Chloroflexus aurantiacus J-10-fl: one gene and its partner. The protein of the gene in region 1 interacts with the protein of each later gene in a pairwise test. Links are inferred from orthologs where the notes say so. Each region holds a gene or a part of one and is shown in the gene's direction. Other genes may lie near its edges. The genes, in order: CAUR_RS10995 and mobA.

What was found.
Region 2: the proteins of CAUR_RS10995 (region 1) and mobA interact in binary tests that used the Escherichia coli proteins (3 or more experiments, as listed by UniProt). The link is inferred for Chloroflexus aurantiacus J-10-fl from one-to-one orthologs.

Annotation. Positions count from the first base shown.
Region 1 is NC_010175.1:2,873,818-2,882,474, reverse strand. The notes cover bases 5,823-8,657. They hold CAUR_RS10995 (molybdopterin molybdotransferase MoeA), read left to right. Parts: upstream 5,823-6,542; coding sequence 6,543-7,772; downstream 7,773-8,657. Other genes in these bases: aroB (3-dehydroquinate synthase), read left to right, coding at 7,914-8,657; CAUR_RS11000 (xanthine dehydrogenase family protein molybdopterin-binding subunit), read left to right, coding at 5,823-6,539. Also shown: CAUR_RS11020 (PQQ-dependent sugar dehydrogenase), read right to left, coding at 1-293; CAUR_RS11015 (VanZ family protein), read right to left, coding at 290-1,789; CAUR_RS11010 (ABC transporter ATP-binding protein), read right to left, coding at 1,773-3,041; CAUR_RS11005 (ABC transporter permease), read right to left, coding at 3,045-3,932; more of CAUR_RS11000, read left to right, coding at 4,209-5,822. UniProt on the Escherichia coli protein: Catalyzes the insertion of molybdate into adenylated molybdopterin with the concomitant release of AMP.
Region 2 is NC_010175.1:3,326,742-3,343,433, forward strand. What follows is about bases 7,471-10,433. They hold mobA (molybdenum cofactor guanylyltransferase), read left to right. Parts: upstream 7,471-8,624; coding sequence 8,625-9,242; downstream 9,243-10,433. Other genes in these bases: rho (transcription termination factor Rho), read left to right, coding at 7,471-8,592; CAUR_RS13130 (WD40 repeat domain-containing protein), read left to right, coding at 9,750-10,433. Also shown: CAUR_RS13080 (cyclase family protein), read left to right, coding at 1-490; CAUR_RS13085 (translin family protein), read left to right, coding at 998-1,630; CAUR_RS13090 (histidine kinase dimerization/phosphoacceptor domain -containing protein), read right to left, coding at 1,707-2,849; CAUR_RS13095 (circadian clock KaiB family protein), read right to left, coding at 2,860-3,165; CAUR_RS13100 (response regulator), read right to left, coding at 3,333-4,607; CAUR_RS13105 (prolipoprotein diacylglyceryl transferase), read right to left, coding at 4,659-5,393; CAUR_RS13110 (TlpA family protein disulfide reductase), read right to left, coding at 5,451-5,996; CAUR_RS13115 (DNA-directed RNA polymerase subunit alpha), read left to right, coding at 6,311-7,318; more of rho, read left to right, coding at 7,345-7,470; more of CAUR_RS13130, read left to right, coding at 10,434-11,066; CAUR_RS13135 (class I SAM-dependent methyltransferase), read left to right, coding at 11,090-11,905; CAUR_RS13140 (acyl-CoA thioesterase), read left to right, coding at 12,265-12,807; CAUR_RS13145 (response regulator transcription factor), read left to right, coding at 13,341-14,018; methylmalonyl Co-A mutase-associated GTPase MeaB, read right to left, coding at 14,062-15,198; scpA (methylmalonyl-CoA mutase), read right to left, coding at 15,218-16,692. UniProt on the Escherichia coli protein: Transfers a GMP moiety from GTP to Mo-molybdopterin (Mo-MPT) cofactor (Moco or molybdenum cofactor) to form Mo-molybdopterin guanine dinucleotide (Mo-MGD) cofactor.

The DNA of each region.
Region 1 (8,657 bases):
CGAAACACGCTTTCGGCAAAAGTCAGAATAGTGCGATCATTAGTGACGACTTTAATCGTACCTCGCAACTCGGTTACAAAATAGAGCGGATCTTTCGGATCAGGGCCTGGTTGAGGAACAAAGGCAATCGCACTGGGAAAATGATAGCCGGTCGTATCTTCGACGATGGTAAAACCTTCAGCTACGGCCCAATCACTTCGCCAATCGAATGATGGTGATTGCGCCAGCATAATATCGTTCGTCGTAACGATGATCAGAATGAGCAAAAGCAAGCAGTATAGTAGCTTTTTCATAGATTATCATCCGCTGAATATGACCTGGTTAACCAATACGCCAGGGTGCATCCAACAAGCACCGTCGCACTGCTGGCCACCAGCATCCCCCCACTCAACGACTGGGCAATAACCAGCCAGGGCGCACTACTGATGAGCAGTGGCCCTACTACCGCGATGGTGATCGGTGGCCAGCGCCCACCGCGCCAGGGCAAGCCAGCCAGTGCCAGCGGAAGACAGATCGCTCCGGCCAGCGCAATCGTCCAGCCCCCGATCTGATGCGTTTGAACCGGGAGCCAGCGATTGATCAGCGCTTCGCCCGGGCCAAAGGTGTACCATTGCGGGTGTGCCTGACCATCAACAAAGAGCCGGGCAACGGCACCGTCATAACTCAACGCTAACAGCCGTGGTTGCCCGTCAGGGAAGACATCGGCAAAGCGCAACGGTGGCCGGTCATCGGCTACACGGGTCAGCGGCAGCCGCATCCGTACCAACAGGTCGGCACCTGCCTGAATCAAACTGATGTTGTGTCCATCAATGCCACGGCCAAAATTGACAATCAGGCCCTCTGTGGTGCGATCTGGTTCGCGGGCAGCCACCTGAGCGACCAGCGTAAATGCTCGTGTCCGGGCAATCTCCGCTGCCACGCCACGCAATGGCTCACTGCTCATCAGCCAGCGCTGATACCCCACACCTACCCCGGATTCGGTGAGGGTGGGCCGACCCTGAGCCACCAGCGGACGCGCAAATGGCCCATTCCCAGCCGGGGGCAGCTCGCTGAAATCGTAGGCGAATAACGGTTGCCTCGCGATTGCATCGCCCGGGGTCTGTACCGCTTGCGCATCATCTGCGGTAAAGGCCCGATTGTAGAGGGCGGTAAAGCCCACATAACCTGGCCAAAAGCGCCGCCCGTCATCGGCAGCGCCGATTTGAAGCGTGTAGCGATCCGACCACGTCGTTGGCAGTGTTGCTCGTTGCCAGCGCGTGACCATCCACGTGCTGCCGGCCAGCCAGATCGCCAATCCAACAAACACGACCCACGCCGGCGTCATCCGTACACCCTGATGTATCCAGAAGCCGAGTCGCTCGACCAGGGGAAGCATTGGCTGCGCCAGCCACCACGCTCCCAAAGCTGCGCCCGACGTGTTCGCAACCACATCCAGTAGCGCAGCGGTGCGACCGGGAATGGTCAGTTGGGCAACCTCAATCCCGAGCGCGACAGACGCACTCAACAGGATGACACCAGCGCGCTGCCCAGGTAGAGGCACGCTACAACCGGCCAGAAACCAGCGTAACGCCATGCCTAACGGAATAAACAGAACAATATTTTGCGCCATATCAAACGCATGGCTCAGGCCGGTCATCAGCTCGAAGATTGGATTGGCCGGCCATGGTCTGGTGAAAGCAAAGGGGTACAAAGTCACCATCCCGACGAGCAGGATGGTTGGTAAGAGCAACGCGACACCATAGCGACGCAAAGCATAGTGGTGACCCATAGGTTCAGGCTGACGGCTCATAGATCGTCGTCCACGGTAAGAGTGGTCGCACCACCCCGGAAAGATTGCCGGCCCAATCACCACGTGCTGAGTCACCTTCCAGACTATCAATCACCTGAAAAGCAACCGCATCACGTTCGGCGAATTGACCAATCGGCGGATCGAGAGTGGTCAGCGCTGCTTCGACGTACAGTGACCCCTCAGCCAGAAAATTGCCGGGAATGGTCACCCTGGAGACATAGCGACCCGGCAGTCGTGGCCGCCGCCGCCATTCGGGGTCAAGATCGAGGGTGGTAAACACGGCGATATTATCTTCGTTGTAGAGACGAAAGTGCGGCATCAATACATAGCCACCGGTTGTTACCACAAACTCCATCTCAAGCGTTACCGGTGTCCGAATATCAATCGTGTCCGAGACATCGCCATCAACATCGCGAACACGCACTGCCCGCAGGTGGGCAATTTCCTTGCCCGGCGCACTCGCCCGATCCGGCCAGACCCGTTCCGCAATCGAATGTGTGCCCTTCCCCAGATAGACACCAACCACCTGCTGTGCCGGTCCATCGGCCACCACCTGCCCCTGATTGAGCAGAATGGCCCGCTGACACATGCGCAGGATGGATTGCATGCTGTGCGAGACAAACAGGACGGTACGCCCCTGCTGACCTACATCTTGCATCTTGTTGAGACACTTTTTCTGAAAGCGCGCATCGCCGACGGCCAGTACCTCATCGACAATCAGAATTTCCGGCTCGAGATGCGCGGCAACTGCGAAGGCCAGCCGCACATACATGCCCGATGAATAAAACTTCACCGGCGTATCGATAAACTTCTCTACCTCGGCAAACTGGACAATTGCGTCAAAATTGCGATCAATTTCGCGTTTGCGCATGCCCAAAATGGCACCGTTGAGATAAATATTCTCGCGCCCGGTCAATTCGGGATGAAAACCGGTGCCAACTTCGAGCAAAGAAGCCACCCGACCGTACAATTCGGCTCTGCCCCGGGTTGGTTCGGTAATGCGCGAGAGCACTTTCAGCAGGGTGCTCTTCCCGGCACCATTACGCCCGATGATCCCAACCACTTCCCCTTGCTGAACATCAAACGAAACACCGTTGAGTGCCCACAGCTCGGTCGTCGTCGCTTTCTGCGTGCGACCACGCAGACGCTCGGCAATGGCATCGCGTAGCGTGACGTATCCCATATCACGCTGCCTGATCGCACCGATCCGATACTGTTTTGCTAAATCACGGGCCCGAATTGCGTAGTGCATAGGCTAGATAATATCGGCAAACTTACGTTCCACCGCCTGAAAGTAGAACAAACCGGAACTGAATATTGTTACTGCCATCATGACCGAGATCAGCATCAAGAGACCGGGAGGTTGCGTTCCCAGCAATGCCCAGCGAAAACCTTCGACAACGCTCACCATTGGGTTGAGCGCGTAGAGAAATTGCCAGTACCCTTCCACCAGATTGCTCGGATACACGACCGGCGTGGCAAACAGCCAGAGTTGGATGAGAAACGGAGTAGCGTGCCGCACATCACGGTAGCGGGCGTTGATCGCCGAGAGCCAGAATCCCACGCCCATGGCAGTAAACATTGCCAGCAACAGAAAGAGCGGCAAGAGGAACATTGCCGGGGTTGGCGGCCACCGGTACCACACCATCAATGCCAGCAGGATGAGAAATGACAAACCAAAATCAACCACACCGGCCAGAACACTGGCGGTAGGAATTGCCAGCCGGGGGAAGTAGACTTTGCGTACGATACTGGCACTGCCTACCAGACTATTGGCCGCCTGCCCAACCGTGTTGGCAAAGAACTGCCATGGTAGCAGGCCGGCCAGATTGAAGAGCGGGTAAGGAATACCGTTCGTATTGACACCGGCCAACCGCCCAAAGATGATCGTGAAGACGACGAGCTGTAACGTTGGTTGAATGATGGCCCAACTGGCGCCCAGCAGTGTCTGCTTGTAACGTACCTTAACATCACGCCAGACCAGAAAAAAGAGTAGTTCGCGGTAAGCCCAAAGGTCACGCCAGTTGAAATGCCACCATCCCTTGCGCGGCTCGATAATCGTTGGTGCCTGCACATCTTCTGCTGATGAATGTGCTGTAGAGGGGTTGACTGCCGACGTGCTGGAGGGTTCAAGAATTGCCATAGTGCTCACATCATCCGTAACATTCATCTGCGCAATATTGCCAGAGCAGGAGCGAAGAGGTATTGTGGCAGCGCGTTCTTCGTTTACATTTGGTTAGAAATTCTCCCCCCTATGTAGCATAGTCGGTTTACGGCCATCATGCAATTACAATTTCTTCAATCATACGCTTCCAATCGAGCCTCTTCAATTCGCCGGATAAGGCCGCAAATTCTGGTATCATGCCTGTAGTATCTAAGAAGGTTTCGTTGTTAACAAAAAAGAAAGGCAGGTCGAACGATGGCCTATGCAGCCCTGATCGGTGCTGAAGTCAAGCGCCGTGAAGACCCGCGTCTCGTGCAGGGGCAGGGCACATATGTGAGCGATTTGCGCTTGCCGGGTATGCTTTATGTAGCAATTGCCCGTAGTCCGTATGCCCACGCCCGCATTGTCAGCATTGATAAGGCAACGGCTCTTACCTTGCCGGGAGTCGTTGCGGTCTATACCGGTACCGATCTCCTCGATCTCTGTCAGCCACTGCCGTTAGCCAGTTCTGGCGAAGGTGGCAGTGGCCCCCAGCGCTATACCGGTCGCACTCGCTATGTGCTGGCCGTTGAGCGAGTTCGTCACGTTGGCGAAGCAGTTGCCGCTGTGGTTGCGCATTCTCCGGAAGCAGCACTTGATGCGGCACTGGCTCTGGCGATTGAATGGGAACCTCTCCCGGCAGTGGTTGATCCGCTAGCCGCCATCGATCCGGCAGCACCGGTGATCTTTGAAGACCTGCCCGATAACATTGACCATCGCCGCCGCCGCCAGAAGGGTGATGTCGAGGCTGCATTCGCCTCTGCCCATCGGGTTGTTCGCCAACGAATGGTCAATCAGCGTCTGCTCGGTTTTCCGATGGAAGGCCGTGCTGTCGTGGCCGCCCCCGATCCAACGAACGACGGGGTAACCCTCTGGACGAGTACGCAGACCCCACATCAGGTACGTGGCGATGTCGCCAGGGTTATCGGGCTTGATGAGAATCGGGTGCGTGTTATCGCCCCCGATGTCGGTGGTGGCTTTGGGGTCAAGATCGGCATCTATCCCGAAGAGGCATTGCTGGCCGCGTTAGCCCGCCAGCTTCACGCACCCCTACGCTGGGTTGAACATCGACTTGAGCACGTTCAGGCCACTACCCACGGTCGCGGTCAGGTGTGCGACATTGAAGCTGCCGTCACGGCTGAGGGGGAAATCACCGCATTGCGGATGCGCATCGTCGCCGATCTCGGTGCCTACCCGCTTGCTCCCGGTTTGCCCGACCTGACCACCGCCATGGCTGTCGGGGTCTACAAGATTCCCGCCGTTGATCTGGAAGCGGTATGCGTGTATACCAACACCACACCGGTTGCCGCCTACCGCGGCGCAGGCCGCCCGGAAGCCGCTTACTACATCGAGCGTCTGATGGATCTGGTCGCTGCCGAGCTGAATCTGGACCCGGCAGAGGTGCGCCGGCGCAATTTTATCCCCCCGGATGCATTTCCGTACAAAACCCCGACCGGCCTGACCTACGACAGCGGTGAGTATGATCGGGCGCTGACCAAGGCGCTCAGCCTGGCCAATTACGAGCAATTACGCGCCGAGCAGGCCGCCCGCCGGGCTGCCGGTGATCGGATGTTGCTCGGTATCGGAATCGCCTGTTATGTCGAAATGTGTGGCTTCGGCCCTTATGAGAGTGCCCAGATCAAGGTAGAGCCGAGTGGTACCGTTACCGTCACCACCGGTATTTCACCGCACGGTCAGGGGACAGCCACGACCTTTGCCCAGATTGTCGCCGATCAGATCGGCGCCGATTTCAACCGCATTGTCGTCAAACACAGCGACACTGCCCTGACGCCGATGGGTATCGGCACGATGGGATCACGCTCGCTCGCCGTGGGTGGCGCTGCGCTGGTACGTGCTGCAACCAAAGTGCGCGAGAAGGCTCGCCAGATTGCGGCTGCAATGCTCGAAGCGAATGTGGCCGACATCGAGTTCCACGAAGGCCGGTATGTTGTCCGGGGTGTCCCCGACCGTGGGCTGACGCTGACCGAGATTGCCCGCCGCGCCTACAGTAATAAACTGCCACCGGAGATTGATCCGGGTCTGGAAGCGGTTGACTATTTCCGCCCCGCTGACCTGATCTACCCCTTCGGCGCGCACGTCGCTGTCGTTGAAGTTGATAGCGAGACCGGCCATGTCCGTATCCGGGACTACTATTCGGTTGATGATTGTGGGCCGCGGATCAGCCCGCTCATTGTCACCGGCCAGGTACACGGCGGTCTGGCCCAGGGTATCGCCCAAGCCCTCCTTGAAGAGGTGGTGTACGATGCCAATGGTCAGTTGCTGAGCGGGACGCTAATGGATTACGCTGTACCACGGGCCGATCTCTTCCCGCCCTTCACCGTTGACAAGACGGAAACACCGACCCCCCTTAATCCTCTCGGTGTGAAAGGGATCGGCGAAGCAGCTACCATCGGCTCGACACCGGCCATCACCAATGCGGTGATTGATGCGCTTCAACCGTTTGGTGTACGGCACATAGATATTCCGTTGCGGCCCGAAAAGGTCTGGCGGGCAATCAACAATGGACACCTCGAAAAAGGAGAGTGATCGATGGCTGAGATGCTCCGCGAATCGCCGTATCCAATGGTCAGCATCGCCGAAGCCACAGCGACGATCATGGCGCAGGCTCGTCCGCTGGCGAGTGAGGAGATTGAAGCGTTTTCCGCGCTCGGTCGAGTATTGGCCGGTGACATCACGTCACCGGAAGATATTCCTGACGTGCCCAAGTCGGCGATGGACGGCTATGCCCTCCGCGCCGCCGATGGTCTTACCCCTCGGCGCGTGGTGGGTGAATTGACCGCAGGCGGTGCCGCAGCAGTTATGCTTGCGCCCGGTGAAGCCACTCGCATTATGACCGGTGCCCCACTACCACCCGGTGCCGATGCAATGATCCCGGTCGAACTGACCACAGAACGCGATGGAATGCTCTACATCCAGCGCGAGCTACAACCCGGCGATTACGTCCACGTTGTCGGCCAGGACGTCAGACGCGGTCAGACCGTCTTGACCGCCGGTACTACCATTGGCGCCGCCGAGATTGGTATCTTAGCGACCCTCGGCATCACCCGGATTCCCGTGTATCGCCAGCCCCGGGTCGCCATTCTGGCAACCGGTGATGAAGTGGTCGAGCCGGGCAGTCCCCGTCCTGCCGGTGCCGTGCGCGATAGCAACCGGTATGCGTTGATGGCCGCAGTCCGCGAGGCCGGCGGCATCCCGATCTCACTCGGTATCGCCCGCGATGATCGGGATGTACAACGTCAGGCGATCCTGCACGGTCTGGATCAGGCCGATGTCCTGATCACCAGTGGCGGGGTCAGTATGGGGACGCGCGATCTGATCAAACCGTTACTGGCCGAACTCGGCACCGTCCATTTTGGTCGGATTGCCTTCAAGCCGGGGAAACCAACCACCTTCGCCACCATCGGCGGCAAGCTGGTCTTCGGCTTACCGGGCTATCCGGTCTCTTCACTGGTATCGTTCGAGGTCTTCGTTCGCCCGGCGCTGCGGGCATTGCAAGGTGATGCCTCACCGTTCCGCCCCCAGATCGAGGTCACCCTGGCCGAACCGGTCCGCCCATCACCTGATCGCCCTGAGTATCAGCGCATTATCGTGCGCTATCAGGAAGGACGCTTCACCGCAGTCACAACCGGTAGCCAGAGCAGCTCGCGCCTGCTCTCGCTACGTGGTGCCAATGGTCTGTTGCTCGTACCGGCTGGCGACACGGTATATCCTGCCGGTAGCACCTTGCCCGCACTCCTGACCGGTCCGCTCATTGTGTAGAGGATACAACTCGTGGAATGGTTTCTGCTCCAAACCGTCGAACCGTGGCCCGGTCCACTGACATATCTTGGTATCGCCCTTTTACTGATTGCGGCGCTGATGACGATCATCAATCGGCGTCGCAAACCCTGACAGCGAACAATGATCACAACCACGCTCACAGTTACGACCAGCACAACTTCCTACCCGGTCATCGTCGGGGCAGGTATCCTGTCCAACCTCGCCGACTACCTGGCTGAATGCGCCCTGCGCGGGACAGCCTGGATTGTTGCCGATGAACACCTGACCGCCATTGCCGATCAGACCGCAGCCCACCTGACAGCAGCCGGGTATCGCGTTCACACGACCACTGTGCCATCAGGTGAACAGAGCAAATCGTTCGGCGAACTGAACCGACTGTACGACTGGATGATCGAACACGGAATCGAACGCCGTGATGTCGTCCTGGCCCTCGGTGGTGGCGTGGTCGGTGACCTGGCAGGGTTTGCGGCAGCGACCATCTTGCGCGGTGTGGCCCTCGTCCAGATACCGAGCACGCTCCTGGCGATGGTTGATGCTGCGGTAGGTGGTAAAACCGGCATCAACCACCCGCTGGGCAAAAACCTGATCGGAGCCTTTCATCAACCACGGCTGGTGTTGGCCGACACCAACCTGCTGGCGACACTACCGGCTCGCGAGCTACGCGCCGGCTGGGCCGAAGTGATCAAACACGGTGTCATTCGCGATGCCGAATTGTTTGACGCCCTGGAAACACTCGCCGCAACCCAACGCTGGCACGCCGACAATCCGGCTACCTGGGATGCGACCGATCCGGCCCTCACCGGTGAACTGACCAACATCATCGCCCGCGCTGTTGCGGTCAAAGTCGACGTTGTATCACGTGAT
Region 2 (16,692 bases), 460 kb from region 1 along the record:
CCTCGATGCGCCGCGCCACCGGTTTGCGCACGGCCCTGGCATCGATGACTTCCCACCTGAACGCTTCATTGGTCAGGGTGAGGTGATCGATGTGCGTGGCTATCCGGCGAATACGCCGATTGAGCCGACGGTGTTGGACGGGTATCAGATCTGGCCGGGTATGATGGTATTCTTCCGTACAGGTTGGGATGATTTTTGGGGCAGCGATCACTATTTCCGCCATCCCTACCTCAGTGCTGCGCTGGCTAACACCCTGGTGCAGCAGCAGGTTGGATTGGTCGGAATCGATGCGTTGAGTGTTGACTCAACGGTTGATGGCAGCGATGCGGCGCATGTACGCTTGTTGGGGGCAGAGTGTTTGATCGTCGAAAATCTCTGTAATCTCGCCGTGCTGACCTGTGGCGCACGTTATACCTTTGCCTGTTTGCCCTTAAAACTGGCCGGGGCCGATGGTGCGCCGGCCCGCGTTCTGGCCTGGGCAGATGTTTAAGGACGGACAAGCACATACAGGCTCACGTATCTTCTGCCGCAGCAGGATGCCCCGGAGGGAGCTGCTAATCTCGAAGTTCTCTCATTCATTACTGACAGACTCCATGATCGTGACGAGTACACACAGTATCACCGTGGCCAGCAGGGTGAACGGCGTGAGACGTGCCTGGCACGAAGGCTGGTACGACAGCTACGCTGCCGCACTCCAAGTGAGCGATACGCGCATAACGAGCGGGCAAGGTAATCAATTCAGTGGGTGATGGCACTGGAGATGGTCGTCAGCCCTCTTCGCTTCCGTCCCGTCAGACTGGAAGCAATATGTGATTGGCAAGCGTTTATGAGCCTGTGTGACAGCCTGTTAGCGCGACGGCACAGCTTTATGAGATGAATTCTGCTGCGAGTAGGCGATAGCATTTTCTCGTGAAGAAATCACCACCTGATTGATGATCGTCGCGGCGGTAGCTTTTTGCTATAATACCTTCTACACATAAGAGGCAAGAGGTTGGCTATGAGTATAGAGCAGATAGTTGCTGGCTGTGTGGTGCAGCTTGAAAGCATTCATGCCGCACGTGAACGGGCAATTGCCGCCACGCGAATACTGGTACGGCAGAGTGCTAACAGCATTCGGGCTGCGCATCGTGGCGATTTTGCCACTGCCCGCCACTTGCTGGAGATGGCCGGTGAAGTTGTGGCTGAGCTGTACGACGCTACTGCCGGCGCGCCAGAGGTTCGTTATGCAGGGTATACCCAGGATGCCCTGAAAGAATTTGCCGAAGCGCATCTGGTCGTGGCATTCCTTGCCGGCGATGCGCCACCGACCGGCGAGATGATAGGTGTGGAACCGGCAGCCTATCTCAACGGTTTGGCTGAAGCTGCCAGTGAGCTGCGACGGGCAATTCTTGACGACTTGCGACGGGGAGATGTGTCGCGCGTTGAACAGTTGCTGACCGTCATGGACGATATCTACAGTGCGTTGATCACGGTGGATTACCCGGAAGCAATTACCGGGGGATTGCGTCGTTCAACTGATGCCTTACGTGCGGTGCTTGAACGGACTCGTGGTGATGTGACGGCTGCCCTGCGCCAGGAACAGTTGACCGCTGCTATGCAGGCGCTTGAAGCACGTTTGAATGTTGATTGAACGGGTAATTATTGTCTCGTTCCACCGCTGTCATTCAGGCAACGCGATAGGATAGATGGTACCGTTACTCCTTCCCCTACTCCAGGCGATTCGCCGGTACTCGAATCGTAACCGTTGTTCCCTGATCGGACACAATATCCAGCGTTGCCCCGAGTTGCCGGCATAGCCCATGCACCAGTTGCATACCCAGGCTACCACTGCTGGCGGCCTGGGCCGGCATACCGGTACCGTTATCGGCAACCTCGACCTGAAGTGCGTCTGCGTCTCTGACCACTCTCAGTTTGATAATGCCGCCCTGCATACCCTCTGGGAAGGCATGCTTGACACAATTTGAAACCAGCTCGGTGACGATCAGACCAAGTGAAATAGCCTGGTCGATATTGATGCTGATACTTTGTCCAATCTCACTCACCAGACGTAATGAACTGCCGCGCATACTGAGCGAGCGCCAGACACTGGTCGCGATATTTTGCAGATATTCCCCAATATCGATATGCGCCAGACTTTCGGAGCGATACAGTTGCTCGTGGACGAGAGCCAATGCCCGAATGCGATTTTGACTGTCGTGGACGGCGGCGCTGACTCGCTCATCGCTAATATTTTCGGCTTGCAGGCGCAAGAGGCTGGAGACGATCTGCAAATTATTTTTGACCCGATGGTGCACTTCGCGCAACAGCAAATCTTTCTCGGCCAGGGCAGCCCGCAGTTGGGCAGCGACTGCTTGTGGCCCGGAGAGATCGGTGACAACGGCACACATATCGGCTTCAGTCTCGTTTTGCAGTGCACGTAGTGAGATTTGGGCTGGACGCTGAACGCCATTCACCGCCTGTAACGTAATTGGCCCTTTGCTCGAACCGGTAGCACCGGTTGCCAGCAACTCGGCGCACAGCAAGCGATCTGTTGGCGTCACCAGGTCGAGGAGCGACCGCCCGGTAAGCTGATCCTGCGCTAAACCGACCATCTCGGCAAACTTACTGTTGCAGTACAAAATCGTGCCATCGCTGAGCAAGGTTAGGGCGCCTTCGTTCATTGTCTCAACCAGGACACGGTATGGATGTTCAGCGCCACGCAGCGTATATACCAACGGCCCACGTGGCCCATCAATGACCAATGCATCGGCTTCGCCCATCTGCAATGCACGAACCAGTTCCTCAAGCTCGGCTAAGCGAGCCTGGAGTCGGGCAATGTCAGGCTGACTCATCTGTGGCTCGTTTTCCATACGACAGTTCCTATTCGTCATTGGGAAACAAGTTCAATGCTGCTGCCACTCGCGGCCAATCGGATGAACGTAGTTCGCCAATAAATGCCGTTGGCGGTCCCGGCTCGACGATCAGCAGGGTCGGTGTGGCGATAATGTGATCCTCGCGTGCGCGATCTGGTTGCTGGTATACATCTATGATCTCAAGCCGGTAATGACCGGCGAGGTGGCGCTCACAAAATCGCCGTACTGTCGTGATAGCACGGGTCGAGCGACTGGTTGCACCGGCAACGTACAACCGCAGCAGTGGTACAACTGACTGATTCGTGCTATCCATCAATACAACTCCCTGCTGCACGCTGAGGTGCCGATTCGAAATGCGGTTGGTACGAAATGATCACCTCTCATATATGGCGACAAGCGTGGTACAGGTAGGGCAATGCCTGCATGTACCCCATTCCGGGTCGAACAGTATGACACATCCTTCACCAAAACAGTGCGTCATCATGGTGTGTCGGATGTGAAACGTTGGGCAAAGGCACTTAGCCCCAGACTGGCCAGATCGCTCAGGGCGACGGCTACCTGATAACCATTACCATTGTCCGGCTGTTGATGGTACAGACTCAGGAGACCAACGACAGTATGTTGCTGTTGAATTGGCAAACACATACGCTCACCGAGTAACCCTTGCGGGATAAAATGGCACATATGGTCGTCGTGGGTGCGACTGAGTACCCAGCGGCGCTCGCCCCAGCAGGTACATCGGCGTACAGGACGGTGTACCAGAGGTTCGCCCCAGTGGCCGACGGGGTGAACGAGGTCTGTTTCGGGATTGTAGATAAGGAGCGTACCGCGATAGTCAGGCAGAAGGGTCGCACCTGCATTCACAATTGCAGTGTAGAGTTCCGGTAACGATGCTACTTCGCGCAAGGTGCGGGCAAGTATGCCGAGTGTATTGATCGACTGTCGTTGCTGTTCAAGTTGCAGTTGAACCTGATGCAACTGCCGTTTCGCCTCTTGTAACTGATTGATCGCCCGTTGTCGTTCGCTGACATTACGAAAGACTATCACGACCCCTTCATTGGTACCATCATCGGCAGTAATTTGGGTGATGGTATGTTCCACTAACAACTGCTCGCCGTTCCGGGTAAGCAGGGTAACCGGTGCCGGCAGGCCATTCACTGTCTGATTTGATGTTGTGCTATCGGTTGGTAAACCGGTATGGGTAACGACCAGGGTATAGATGCGAGCCAGTGGCCAGCCGATTGCTTCATCCGGGGTAATGCCGAGCATGCGGGCAGCGACCGGATTGACAAAGGTAATGCGACTTTGCGGATCGGTAACAATCACACCATCGCCGATACTGGTCAATGTGGTACGTAGATGGCGTTCACTCGATCTGAGGCGTCGTTCCAACCGATGTTTATAGGCGGCAACGGCGATGGCCACTTCAAGCTCACGCTCGTCAAACGGCTTCAGCAGGTAAGCCCATGGCTCGGCCAGTAACGCTTCGCGTACTGTCTGATCATCGGCGTGGGCGGTCAGAAAGACGACCGGAATCCCCCACCGACTGTGAATATGACGGGCGGCCTCAATCCCATCAACAGCACCACTTAAGCGAATATCCATTAATACCAGGTCGGGTGTATGCTTGCTCACAGATTGGAGAGCTTCTTCACCGCTGGTAACAACATCAATCACTGAGTGGCCAATTCGTCGCAAGGTGTGACTAAGGTCTTGGGCAATAATCAGTTCATCTTCGACGATCAGGACTCGCATGTATTTTCTCACAATAGACTGAGAAGACAATATTACTTTTAGTATACCGCGTTATTGCATATTATGTTGCAACGTTAATTTGGGCCAGATTCGTACAATTATGATGAAAACAATCAACGCAACAACTTGTGAAAAGCGAATATTACCCGGCAAAAGTAAACCGGTGGCTCGAAACCCGTCGCCGATTAACGTACCGGCTGCCAGTACCCCGCAGATGGTGAGAAACAACACGCCGGGAGTCTGAATGCGACGGTAGGATTGTCGCCAGACGATCAGGGCAAGCAGGGCGACGCATGCAGCGTAGAGCTGAGTTGGATGACGTGGTTCACCCCAGAGGTGAATTGCCCAGGGGAGATTGGTCGGCAAGCCATAACCGTCACCACTCGCGAACTGAGCCAGTGCGTAGGTGAGGGCTGCCAGCGCTATACCCGGTGCCAACGCATCAAGCGTGACCCACAGCGGCCAGCGCTGCCGCCAGATCTGCCAGCCGCCGACGAGTATGGTGGTCAGTACACCTGCCGGCAAGGAAAATGCCTGGAGATCGCGAGCTACCAGGGCCAGGGGATCGCGGAGATAGTAGGGCCACGACATGAGTGCATATCCCAGCCGGGCACCGACAATGCCGGCAAGTAGGGCGAGGGCAACGATTATCTCCATACGGTCACCGGACAGTCTGTAGACACCGGCAGCGCGACCCACCACCTGTACAATCAGCCAGCCGCCCAACAGAAAGATCAGTCCAGGGGTATAAAGAGCAAATGGGCCAATGTTAATTGCTGGAAGCATATACAGTTATTACCAGTGATGTTAATCTGACAGGAAGACGATGTTGGTAAACCACCGTTATTCTGTTTCAGCTAACAGCGGCTCGATCACATTGCGCAGGTTCGCTTCGCTTAACGGTCCACCAAACAGTACCCGACGCACCACCCCTTTGCGATCTATGATAAAGGTGGTAGGCAACATCCGCACCCCGTAGCGATTACCGACAGAACCATCGTAATCGAGCACGATTGGGAAACTAAGCCCAAAATCGCGCTGCATATTCGACACATCCGCCGGATTGTCCTGGACAGTACTGTTGACTGCCAGCACCGTTAACCCACGTCTCCGCTCGGCCTGGTATAATTGTTCAAGCATAGGCATTTCAGCCCGACACGGGCCACACCAACTGGCCCAGAAATTAACAATTACCACCTGCCCCTGCAATTCACTCAGGGACAGCGTCTGACCGTCAAGCTGCGGGAGAACAATAGCCGGTGCTACGAAACCCGGTTGCGGCACCGGCACAGTAGGGTTCATATCCGGCGGGCGACTGATCACAATCCAGGCTACACCGACGATAATGAGTATGGTGCTGAGCCAGTTGTGGCTCTGTGCATTCATCATAACAATTCCTTTTGTCTCCCACGCTTTTTGTGACTTATGGTATTATATAAGGAGTCTGTGACCGACACAGCGTGTAACTCTCACCAGTATAGTAAGGTCACGCGCAACACGTGGTAGTTCTAAGCTGCCACCAACTGCGCTACAGCGCCGCCGAAAAGGCGCTCTGTAAGCACAGCTTCCGCTCTCGCTACTGTGGTTGAGTTGATGGAGTCGAAACGCCGTGGGCCGGCGAAACGCACCATGCGTTGGATGTGCGGATTGAGCACAAACGCCACGGGTGCGATCAGAGTTTCGGAGTGTTTTGGAACAGGAATATGGAAACACTTGAATTGTCGTTTATTACCCCTCGCATTACTCTTGTCGCTGCGGCTGAGAATTACGGTCGGTTTGCAATTGCTCCCTTACAGCGTGGTCATGGCTCATCACTAGGGAATGCGCTTCGTCGGGTGTTGCTCTCGTCTATTCCCGGTGCTGCTGTAACCCGGATCAAGGTGTCAGGAGTCATTCATGAATTCAGCAGCATTCCCGGTGTGGTTGAAGATGGCACGCAACTCGTCCTCAATATCAAAGGGATTCGTCTCCGTTCCTACAGTGACCGTGCGGTAGCACTACAGTTGATCAAACAGGGTCCTGGGCCGGTGTTCGCGCGCGACATTGATGCCCCCAGCACGGTAGAAATTGTGAATCCTCAGCACTACATCTGCACCATCGACGACGAGCATACAACGTTTGAAATGCAACTGACCGTGGAGCGTGGGCGGGGAGTGCAATTGGCCGATACGGTGAGTGGCATGCCAATTGGCGAAATCGCGGTGGATGCCCTCTTCAGCCCAATTCCCCGTGTCAACTTTCTGGTTGAAGAGATGGGGGATGATCCGCTGACCGGCTATGATCGGCTGATCCTCGAAATCTGGACGGATGGCACCATCAAACCGGGTGATGCATTGAGCCACGCGGCGCAGATTCTGGCCCAATATTTTGGGCGGATCGTGAATCTGAACCAACCGGAAGAGCCAGAACCATCGGCACATCTACCACCGCCTATCCCCGAAGAGATTGCCAGTCGGACAATTGACGAACTTGGTTTGAGCACACGTACCTACAATAGCCTGCGACGGGCAGAGATTCACACGATTGGCCAGTTGTTGCGGCTTGATGACCGCGGATTGATGAGTATCCGAAACCTGGGTGCGAAGGGTATTGAAGAGATTCATCAGCGTCTGGAGGCGCTTGGCTATCGTTCTGGCTCATCGAGCCGCTTACCGGCAGCTCCATCCGGTGAAACAGCGCATCCCGGCGAATCATCTCACAAAGAGGAGTAAAAAACTACACAATGGAAGAAAAACGTATGACAACAGGAACCAGTGAAACTACAGAGCGAACTCGTCGCCGTCGCCGTCGGGTGAATGGAGATGGCGGAGCACCTGCTGATGGTGAGGCTTTGTCCGCACCGGTTGTAACGACCACAGTTGTTGAAGAACCGGTCACAACGCAGGGTGCTGGTTTACTGGAAATTGTGCCTGATGGCCATGGCTTCCTGCGCAATGCGCGCCTCAGCCCCAGCAACGATGACGTCTATGTTGCTCAGTCGCAGATTCGTCGCTTCAATCTGCGTACCGGTGATATGATTGAAGGTCGGGTGCGCCCACCCAAAGAGGTTGAGCGTTATCCATCACTGCTCTATGTCGAACGGATCAACGGTCTGCCGGCTGAAATGGCGCAGAAGCGCCCCCTCTTCGAGCAGTTAACCCCCATTCATCCGAATGTGCAGATTGTCCTCTCGACCGAGCCAAATATTCTGCCAACCCGCATTGTTGACGTGATCGCTCCGATTGGGCGTGGGCAGCGCGGGTTGATTGTCGCTCCCCCCAAAGCCGGCAAGACGATGCTGCTGAAGGCGATTGCCAATGGTGTGACGACCAACGCGCCCGATATTCAGCTCATTGTGTTGTTGATCGGCGAGCGCCCGGAGGAAGTTACCGACATGCGACGGTCGGTGAAGGGTGAGGTGGTGGCGGCTACCTTCGATGAGCCGGTCGAGCAGCATATCAAGGTCGCGGAACTGGTATTGGAAAAGGCCAAGCGTCAGGTTGAGCACGGGCGCCATGTGGTGATCCTGATGGATTCGCTGACTCGTCTTACCCGTGCCTATAACATCGCCATGCCACCGAGTGGGCGCACCCTCTCCGGTGGTGTTGATCCGGCAGCCCTCTACCCGCCCAAACGCTTTTTCGGCTCGGCGCGGAATATCGAGGATGGCGGTTCACTGACCATCATTGCCACCTGTTTGGTAGATACCGGTTCGCGCATGGACGATGTTATCTACGAAGAGTTCAAGGGCACCGGGAACATGGAACTGCACCTCGACCGCAAACTGGCCGAGAAGCGCATCTTCCCCGCCGTGGATATCCAGCGTTCGGGAACCCGCCGCGAAGACCTCTTGCTCGATCCGGTGACCCTGCGCCAGAGCTGGATGTTGCGCCGGATGGTTAGCATGGTCGGCGAAAACGAGGGTGCAGAGCTGATGCTGACCCGTATGGCCAAGACGAAGAGCAATGCCGAGTTTCTCGCCTCACTCGGTAAGGTTGGCTCGTAAATACCAACTGCTCCTATCAATAATGTCTTGTTATGTCCAGGCATCCGTTAAGCGGTATTGTGATTGCTGGTGGACGTAGTCGGCGTTTTGGTGCCGATAAACGGCGTTTGCGGCTATGGGGCGATCACGGGCCGCATCTGTTGGGGCATGCCATCGCGTTGCTGCAACCACTGTGTGTTGATATTATCGTGGTCATGAACGATGGTGTGGCCTGGCCCGATCTGCCGGCACGCATTGTCGCCGATGAACAGCCGGGAAGCGGTGCTCTGGGTGGTGTCATCAGTGGTCTGCAAGCAATGCACACCGCTGCTGCATTGGTGATTGCGGCGGATATGCCATTGATCGTGCCTGAATTACTCGCGGCGCTGGCAGACTGGTCTTTTACCGGTGATGTGCTGGCGCCGACTGCTCCCTCTTCGCCCGATCTGCCTCAACCACTCCTCGCAGTGTATCGCCAAAGCGCATTGGCGCCACTGCGGCAGGTGTTTGCTACCGGTGAACGCCGGCTTCAGGTTGCGCTCACGTCACTGCGTTGGGTTGATCCCGGCCCTGAGCTGTGGCAACGGTATGATCCGGCAGCACGTTCGCTGGTGAATATTAATACGCCAGATGATCTCGCACAAATCCAGCACTGGTTAAAAAAATCTTAAACCGGCACTGAATAACGATCTCATCCAGGCCGTTCTGCACGAACAGGGCTGTGTGTGGTGCAGAGGCATCCCTTCCTCATCATCTTCACTCGTCACTGCCGGCACATGGTGCGCACCAGCCTGGTGCATGCCCGGTAGCTGCCAGGCTGGTGCTCTGAAGCGCGATGGCCCGTATACATCGTGCCTTGGCGGGAGACAGGGCGATACGTTCGGTGTCTGACACTCTGTGCTACCTGATTATAACCTGTGCATAGTACTATATAATGTAGTACAACAGCGGGTTGGCGCGATAGTGTTTGGCCGTTTGGCAGGTGGTGAGGTCATCTGGAGCGATCATCACTACCCTCTGTAGCTGATATAGATGTCGGTGGGTCGCCGCTGCGATTGTCACCCATTTGAAAGAAATGTTATCTTGTCAAACCGCCATACACAGGATTAGTTTATCTACAGGCTCTATCCTGTGATCACCACGTGGTTGTTGTTCGCGCGTAACAATTGGGTTTAACAATGCAGCAGCGTTCTTCCTCTCATAGTTCGTTTGAGCCACCTGCCGACCCCGTACCGTCGGCACTAGATAGCCTGTGGCAAACATTGTTTGTAGCGTATGATGGAGCCTGCGCCATTAGTGGCTGTCAGGTCGGCGCTGTATTGCGACCGGTGTTGATCGACCCGCAGGGGCCGGCTGAACCCCACAATGCTCTGTTGTTACGTGCCGATTTGCAGCTCCTTTTCCAGTCTGGTCTACTTACAATTGATGCAATGACGCTCGAAGTGTTGATTGCACCGGAACTGCGTGATAGTGAGTACGGTGCGCTGGCCGGGCGACGCTTGCGTCAGCCATCGCGTCTCGCGTTACGGCCGAGCCGACAGACTCTGGCCGCCCATCATCGCTTTTTCCGACTCGAGCAGCCTCCTCTGTCCTCGTTAGCGGTTCAGCGTCCCCTGCTGCGCCAGATGATCGCAGTGCAAAGCTGGGTGAATAGCCTGACATTCAGTCCAGACCGGCAGATGCTGGCCATTGGTTCATGGGATGGTGCTATCCGGTTGTGGCGTCTGCCCGATTATCAGATGATTCGCGTCATTAGCGGTAATATTGGCGAAATTAATGCTATTGACTTCAGCCCTGATAGTCAGCTCATTGCAGCAGCCGGTCGTCAACACGGCGTGCGGGTCTGGCGGATCGAAGATGGTGAACTACTGTTTCATCTCGGTGATGAACAGCGTCATGGTGCGTTCTTCAGCGTAGCATTCCAGCCCAATGGCCGGTTCATTGCTACCGCTGGTTGGGACCCGGTGGTGTATCTCTGGGACGCGCAAAACGGCCAGCCGGTTGCTGAATTACCCGGCCACGAAGGGTTGATCAATAGTGTCACCTTTAGCCCGGATAGCTCACTTCTCTTTTCTGCCGGCTATGACCGGGTGATTCGGGTCTGGGATGTGGACAGTCGGACATTGGTGCAGACATTGCGTGGTCATAGCGATGCAATCTTTAGCATGACGGTGAGTCCCGACGGTCGTTTGCTGGCCAGTGCTGGCAGCGATGGTGCTATTTTTGTCTGGCGAGTGGCCGATGGGCAACCGCTACAAATTCTGGCTACCCCTTCAGGGGCGTGTTTCGACGTGGCATTTAGTCCTGATGGCCGTTACCTTGCCAGTGCGCATTATGGTCGGATTGTACGTGTCTGGCACGTCAGTGATGGTGGGTTACGCTGGGAGTTGTCTGGACATAACGAGAGCGTTACCTGTGTCGCGTTTACTCCAGATGGCGACATGCTGGCCAGTGGTAGCTACGACGCAACCGTGCGTATCTGGTCATTTCAATAACTATGCTTGCTCAGCAGGATGCAGTGCGCTCCTTCTATCGGCAGACCGACTGGATGTTCCGTGTTTTGGGCTGGATTCGCGGATCGCAGGCGATGCATGCGGGGTTGTGGCAGCAGGTACGCAGTCACCGCTCTGCGCTCCGTTCTATCGATGAGACCCTGCTGGCCGTTGCCGGTCTGTCGCCTGGTGAGTGTCTGCTCGATGCCGGTTGTGGGGCCGGTGCCAGCGCCAATCGGATCGCTGCTATTCACCAGGGAACGGTGATCGGTTTGACGATTGTGCCTGAACAGGCCAAACGGGCCAGACGAGGCGGGAAAGCTACCTTTCTCTGTGCTGATTACGCAGTAGCGCCACTCCGTAGTCACTGTTGTGATGTGGTGTGGATGCTGGAGAGCATCTGTCACGCGCCCGATAAACCGGCGTTGCTGGCCGAGATTGTTCGTCTGCTGCGTCCCGGTGGTCGGTTGGTTATTGCCGACCGGTTTGCGGCCCGGCGTGATCTGTCACCTGCTGAGCGGAATCGATTACGGGCCTGGCTGCGACCCTGGGCTATGCCTGATCTCCTCACTGCCGATGAGCTGGTGGAACTGGCAGTGAAATCAGGTTTGCTTCTTCTCCGCCACGATGATCTGACCTTGAGCACCAGTCCTTCGCTCCAGTTTCTCGGTGATTTTGCCCGCCTGACACTACCGGCAGCACTGCTTCTCCGCGCCCTTCGCTTGCAAAGTGCAGAACAAATTGCTGCGATGCGTGGTTGTATTGCCCAGAAGAAGACCCTCAATGCCGGTCTCTGGCGCTACCATATGTTACTTTTTGTGAAACCCGGTGATGATCGATAGCGATCAAGGAGCAGGTAACCCAGGTTGCTACCTTTATCACCACAGAGGCACGGAGGGCATAGAGGATAGGCATAACCCGAAGTGCTACCGTAAGGCGTGAAGGTGCGTGTCGATGGGAACTGGCTGCTACCCGCATGGTTTATACAGTTCAGTTACGCGGCACGGTATTGTGCGCAGCGTCGTGCTGTTCATCATGGCAGTCAGCCTCACGTGGCCTACTCACAGCGTAAGTGGCAGCCTGGGTTAGGTAAGTAAGGAACGAGAAGTGATCTATATTAATGCCGTTGCCGGGAAGTATCTCAGGTACGTATACTTGAAAAACAGGAAAAAACTTTGGTACCTGGAATACGGAGCGATGTATGCAGCCCTCTCATGAGCAGCCACAGCCGGAACAGTTCCGTACCCTACAGATGACGGTGTTGATGACTCCTGATATGGCTAATTTTGCCGGTAACGTGCATGGCGGCCATATTCTGAAGCTGCTCGATCAGGTAGCGTATGCCTGCGCCTCACGGTATTCTGGTCGCTACGTGGTTACGGTGTCGGTCGACCAGGTGATCTTTCGCGCCCGGATTCACGTTGGCGAGCTGGTGACGTTTCTGGCGTCGATCAACTACACCGGCAATACCTCGATGGAGGTTGGGATTCGCGTCGTCGCCGAAAATATTACCGCCCGTACTCAACGTCACGTTATGACCTGCTATTTTACGATGGTGGCGGTTGATGAGAATTTCCGCCCCTGCCCCGTCCCACCTGTGCGTATCGAAACCGCCGAGCAACGGCGGCGCTGGATGGCCGCTCGCCTGCGCAGAGAGTTGCGCCGCGAGATCGAACAGCGCAGCCTGGAGATTCGTCAACATCCAGAAGATTTTCTCAATGAGCTGGATAGTGAGCCGCATTAGCAGCCATCCCTGGCGCAATCACGCGCTGGACTGGCTACCTGCCACGCCCGGTTATGCACAGTTTGTGTCGTTTAGCATAGGTGGTGTTCGCTACCCCACTCGTCTCGCATCGGTTGGCCTGTCTCACGGGTGCGATGTGCGTTCACGATAGACCTGATCTGACAGTGATGGGTGAGATCGTATCCGAAATATATGATGCATGGCAAGCGATCCAGGGCGCACCCTTTCGCCACCGCTCGGATGGCAATGTGAACGGAAACATACACCGTCTGGAGGGGCGGGTTCTGAACCCGCCCCTACCCGTCCACGGGAAATCCGCTGCGACACGCCCCCACCCCAACCCGCCCACGCCGGGGTAGGTGTACCTTCTCAGGGCGAGCCGGAGGCTCGCGTTCCCCGGAGCGTATCAGCACTTGCGTATCGTGGTGTCGTGCTCAAGGTTGCGATGTTGTATTTCACGACGACTATACCAGATATGATATGAGCCAGTATGCAAAATTGACGGTTGCGCTTCCTGTTCGTATACTAAAGGCATGACACGTATCTTGGTGATTGAAGACGAAACTGAAATAGCCTCGTTTCTACGCCGTGGTCTGAGCCTGGAAGGCTATCAGGTTGATGTGGCCTTCGATGGGACACGCGGGCTTGAGCTGGCATCGACGGGCACGTATGATCTGATTGTCCTTGACCTCATGTTGCCGGGGATCGATGGTCTCGAAGTCGCTCGTCGTCTCCGTGCCGACTCGAACGTACCGATCATTATGCTCACGGCGCGTGATGCCGTGCGTGATCGGGTGGCCGGTCTGGAAGCCGGCGCCGATGATTATCTGGTGAAGCCGTTTGCCTTTGAAGAGCTGCTCGCCCGCATTCGGGCACAGTTGCGGCGTCGGCAGTCCGGGCAGGCGCAGGATGTGCTGCGTTTCGCCAATTTAACTCTCGATACGCGCTCGCGTGAGTTGCGGGTAGGAGACCGGCGTGTCGAGCTGACGGCGAAAGAGTACGATCTGCTCGAACTCTTTATGCGTCATCCCAATCAGGTGCTGACTCGCGATATTATTTACGACCGGGTCTGGAATTACGACTTCGGCGGCGAGAGTAATATTCTGGAAGTGTACGTGCGCTATTTGCGGCAGAAGCTTGAGGCGAATGGTGAGCCGCGCCTGATCCATACTGTTCGCAGTGTGGGGTACATTCTCCGCGAAGATACCTGATCGTTTAGGAGACGCGAAGGGCCATTCGCCCTTCGCGTCTCTGTTACGGTGTTGGTTGGGGTTGGGTTTCGCCAAGTGCCGCGAAGAGCTGCTGAACGGCACTGACGACCGGCACTGTTCCTTCGACTACTGCCTGTTCGAGGGCCGGTAGTCGGTCACGTACCGCGGGATGCGCAAAGAAGAGGGTGCGCAACTGTTCGTCGATCAGGGTGTAGAGCCAGTCGCGAGCCTGTTCCCGACGGCGTGCCGCAAAGACACCACTCGCCGTCATCTCAGCGCGAAAACGCTCGATCTCCTGCCAGATTTCGGCAATGCCACTGCCGGTAAGCGCCGAGCAGGTGCGTACCGGCGGTTTCCAGCCCGGTGTGGCCGGGGTCAGGTAACGCAATGCATGCCGGTACTCGGCCTGGGCTGCCATTGCGCGTGCCCGGTTATCGCCATCGGCCTTGGTGATCACCAGCGCATCGGCCAGCTCGATCACCCCCTTCTTGATCCCTTGCAGTTCATCGCCGGCACCGGCCAGCATCAGCAATAGAAAGAAATCAACCATCCCACGTACAGCGGTTTCACTCTGACCAACTCCAACCGTCTCGACCAGCACGATATCGAAACCGGCTGCCTCGCAGAGCAGCAACGTTTCCCGACTCTTGCGGGCCACGCCACCCAGGCTACCACCGCTGGGGGAAGGTCGGATGTAGGCGTTGGGATGGCGGGCCAGCCGCTCCATACGGGTTTTATCACCGAGGATACTGCCACGTGAGATGCTGCTGGAAGGGTCGATAGCCAGTACCGCCACCCGATGCCCACGCTCGCAGAGCATGGTGCCGAGGGCTTCGATGAAGGTGCTTTTGCCGACGCCGGGCACGCCGGTGATACCAACGCGCAGCGAACCACCGGTGTACGGTAGCAGCGCAGCCAATACTGCCTGCGCCTGGGCCATATGCGCCGGAGCGTTACTTTCGATGAGGGTGATCGCACGGGCCAGAATAGCCCGGTCGCCATTGCGAACACCGGCTACGTACTCCTCGACCGTCAACTGGCGACGGGCTACTCCGGCAGGTGCCGATGGTACCGTCGGAGCGCTACCGGGCAGGCCGTCGTGACGGCTGGCAATCCCGGCCAGTACCGATAGCGCAAATGGTAGTTCGCCAGAAGATGAAGGCTGCTGCTTATCGGTCATGATCCCTCTCACCCTCGTTTCACGATGCCGGTGCAGCGACGCTATCACCGTGGAGACGCCGTTGCAACTCGCGCAACAGCTTCTCGGCAGCGACCGGAATGATGGTTCCGGGGCCGAAGATCAGGGCTGCACCGTGGGCGCGGAGAAAGTCGTAGTCTTGTGGTGGGATGATACCACCGATCACGACCATGATGTCTTCGCGGCCCAGTTTGCGCAACTCCTCGACCAGTTGGGGCAAGAGAGTCTTGTGACCGCCGGCCAGTGAGCTGATCCCCACCACGTGTACGTCATTTTCTACCGCCTGACGCGCCACTTCTTCCGGTGTCTGGAAGAGTGAACCAATATCCACATCGAAGCCGAGATCGGCAAATGCGGTAGCGACCACCTTGGCCCCCCGGTCGTGACCGTCCTGGCCGATTTTGGCGACCAGTATGCGCGGTCGGCGCCCTTCCAGAGCGGCGAAGGCGTCGGCCATTGCCCGCACGTGGTGAATCTGTTCTACATCGCTGTATTCGCTGCTGTAGACACCAGAAATGGAGCGAATTTCAGCCTTGAACCGCCCAAACACCTTTTCCATTGCCAGCGAAATCTCGCCAAGTGTGGCGCGAGCGCGGGCCGCTTCGATGGCCGCAGCGAGCAGGTTGCCTTCACCAGAGGCCGCCACGCGGGTCAATTCGTTGAGCGTGGCTTGAACACGGACTTCGTCACGTTCGGTACGCAGGCGTTGCAGGCGTTCGATCTGCTTCTGGCGCACAGCGGTGTTATCGACTTCCAGAATCTCGATGGGTTCTTCGTAATCGAGACGATATTTGTTCACCCCGACAATCGTCTCTCGCCCAGAGTCGATGTGGGCTTGCCGACGGGCCGCTGCTTCTTCGATCCGTAATTTGGGCAAGCCGGCCTCTATCGCTTTGGCCATCCCACCGAGGGCCTCGACTTCCTGGATATGCGTCCAGGCCCGGCGGGCCAATGCGTCGGTGAGCCATTCGAGGTAGTACGAACCGCCCCACGGATCGACGATCTTGCAGATGCCGGTCTCCTCTTGCAGGTACAACTGGGTGTTGCGGGCGATGCGGGCCGAAAAATCGGTCGGCAAGGCAATCGCTTCGTCGAGTGAATTGGTGTGCAGCGATTGGGTGTGACCGAGCGCCGCCGCCATCGCCTCAATGCAGGTGCGTGCCACATTGTTGAAGGGGTCTTGCTCGGTCAGGCTCCAGCCGGAGGTCTGACAATGGGTGCGGAGCGCCAGCGAGCGCGGGTCTTGCGGGTTGAACTGTTTGATGATTTTTGCCCACAGCAGACGTGCTGCCCGCATCTTGGCAATCTCCATGAAGTAGTTCATGCCGATGGCCCAGAAGAAGGAGAGGCGCGGCGCAAAGCTGTCGATTGCCAGGCCGGCTTTCAGGCCGGCGCGCACGTATTCCAGCCCGTCGGCCAGCGTGTAGGCCAGTTCAAGGTCGGCGCTGGCACCAGCCTCTTGCATATGGTAGCCGG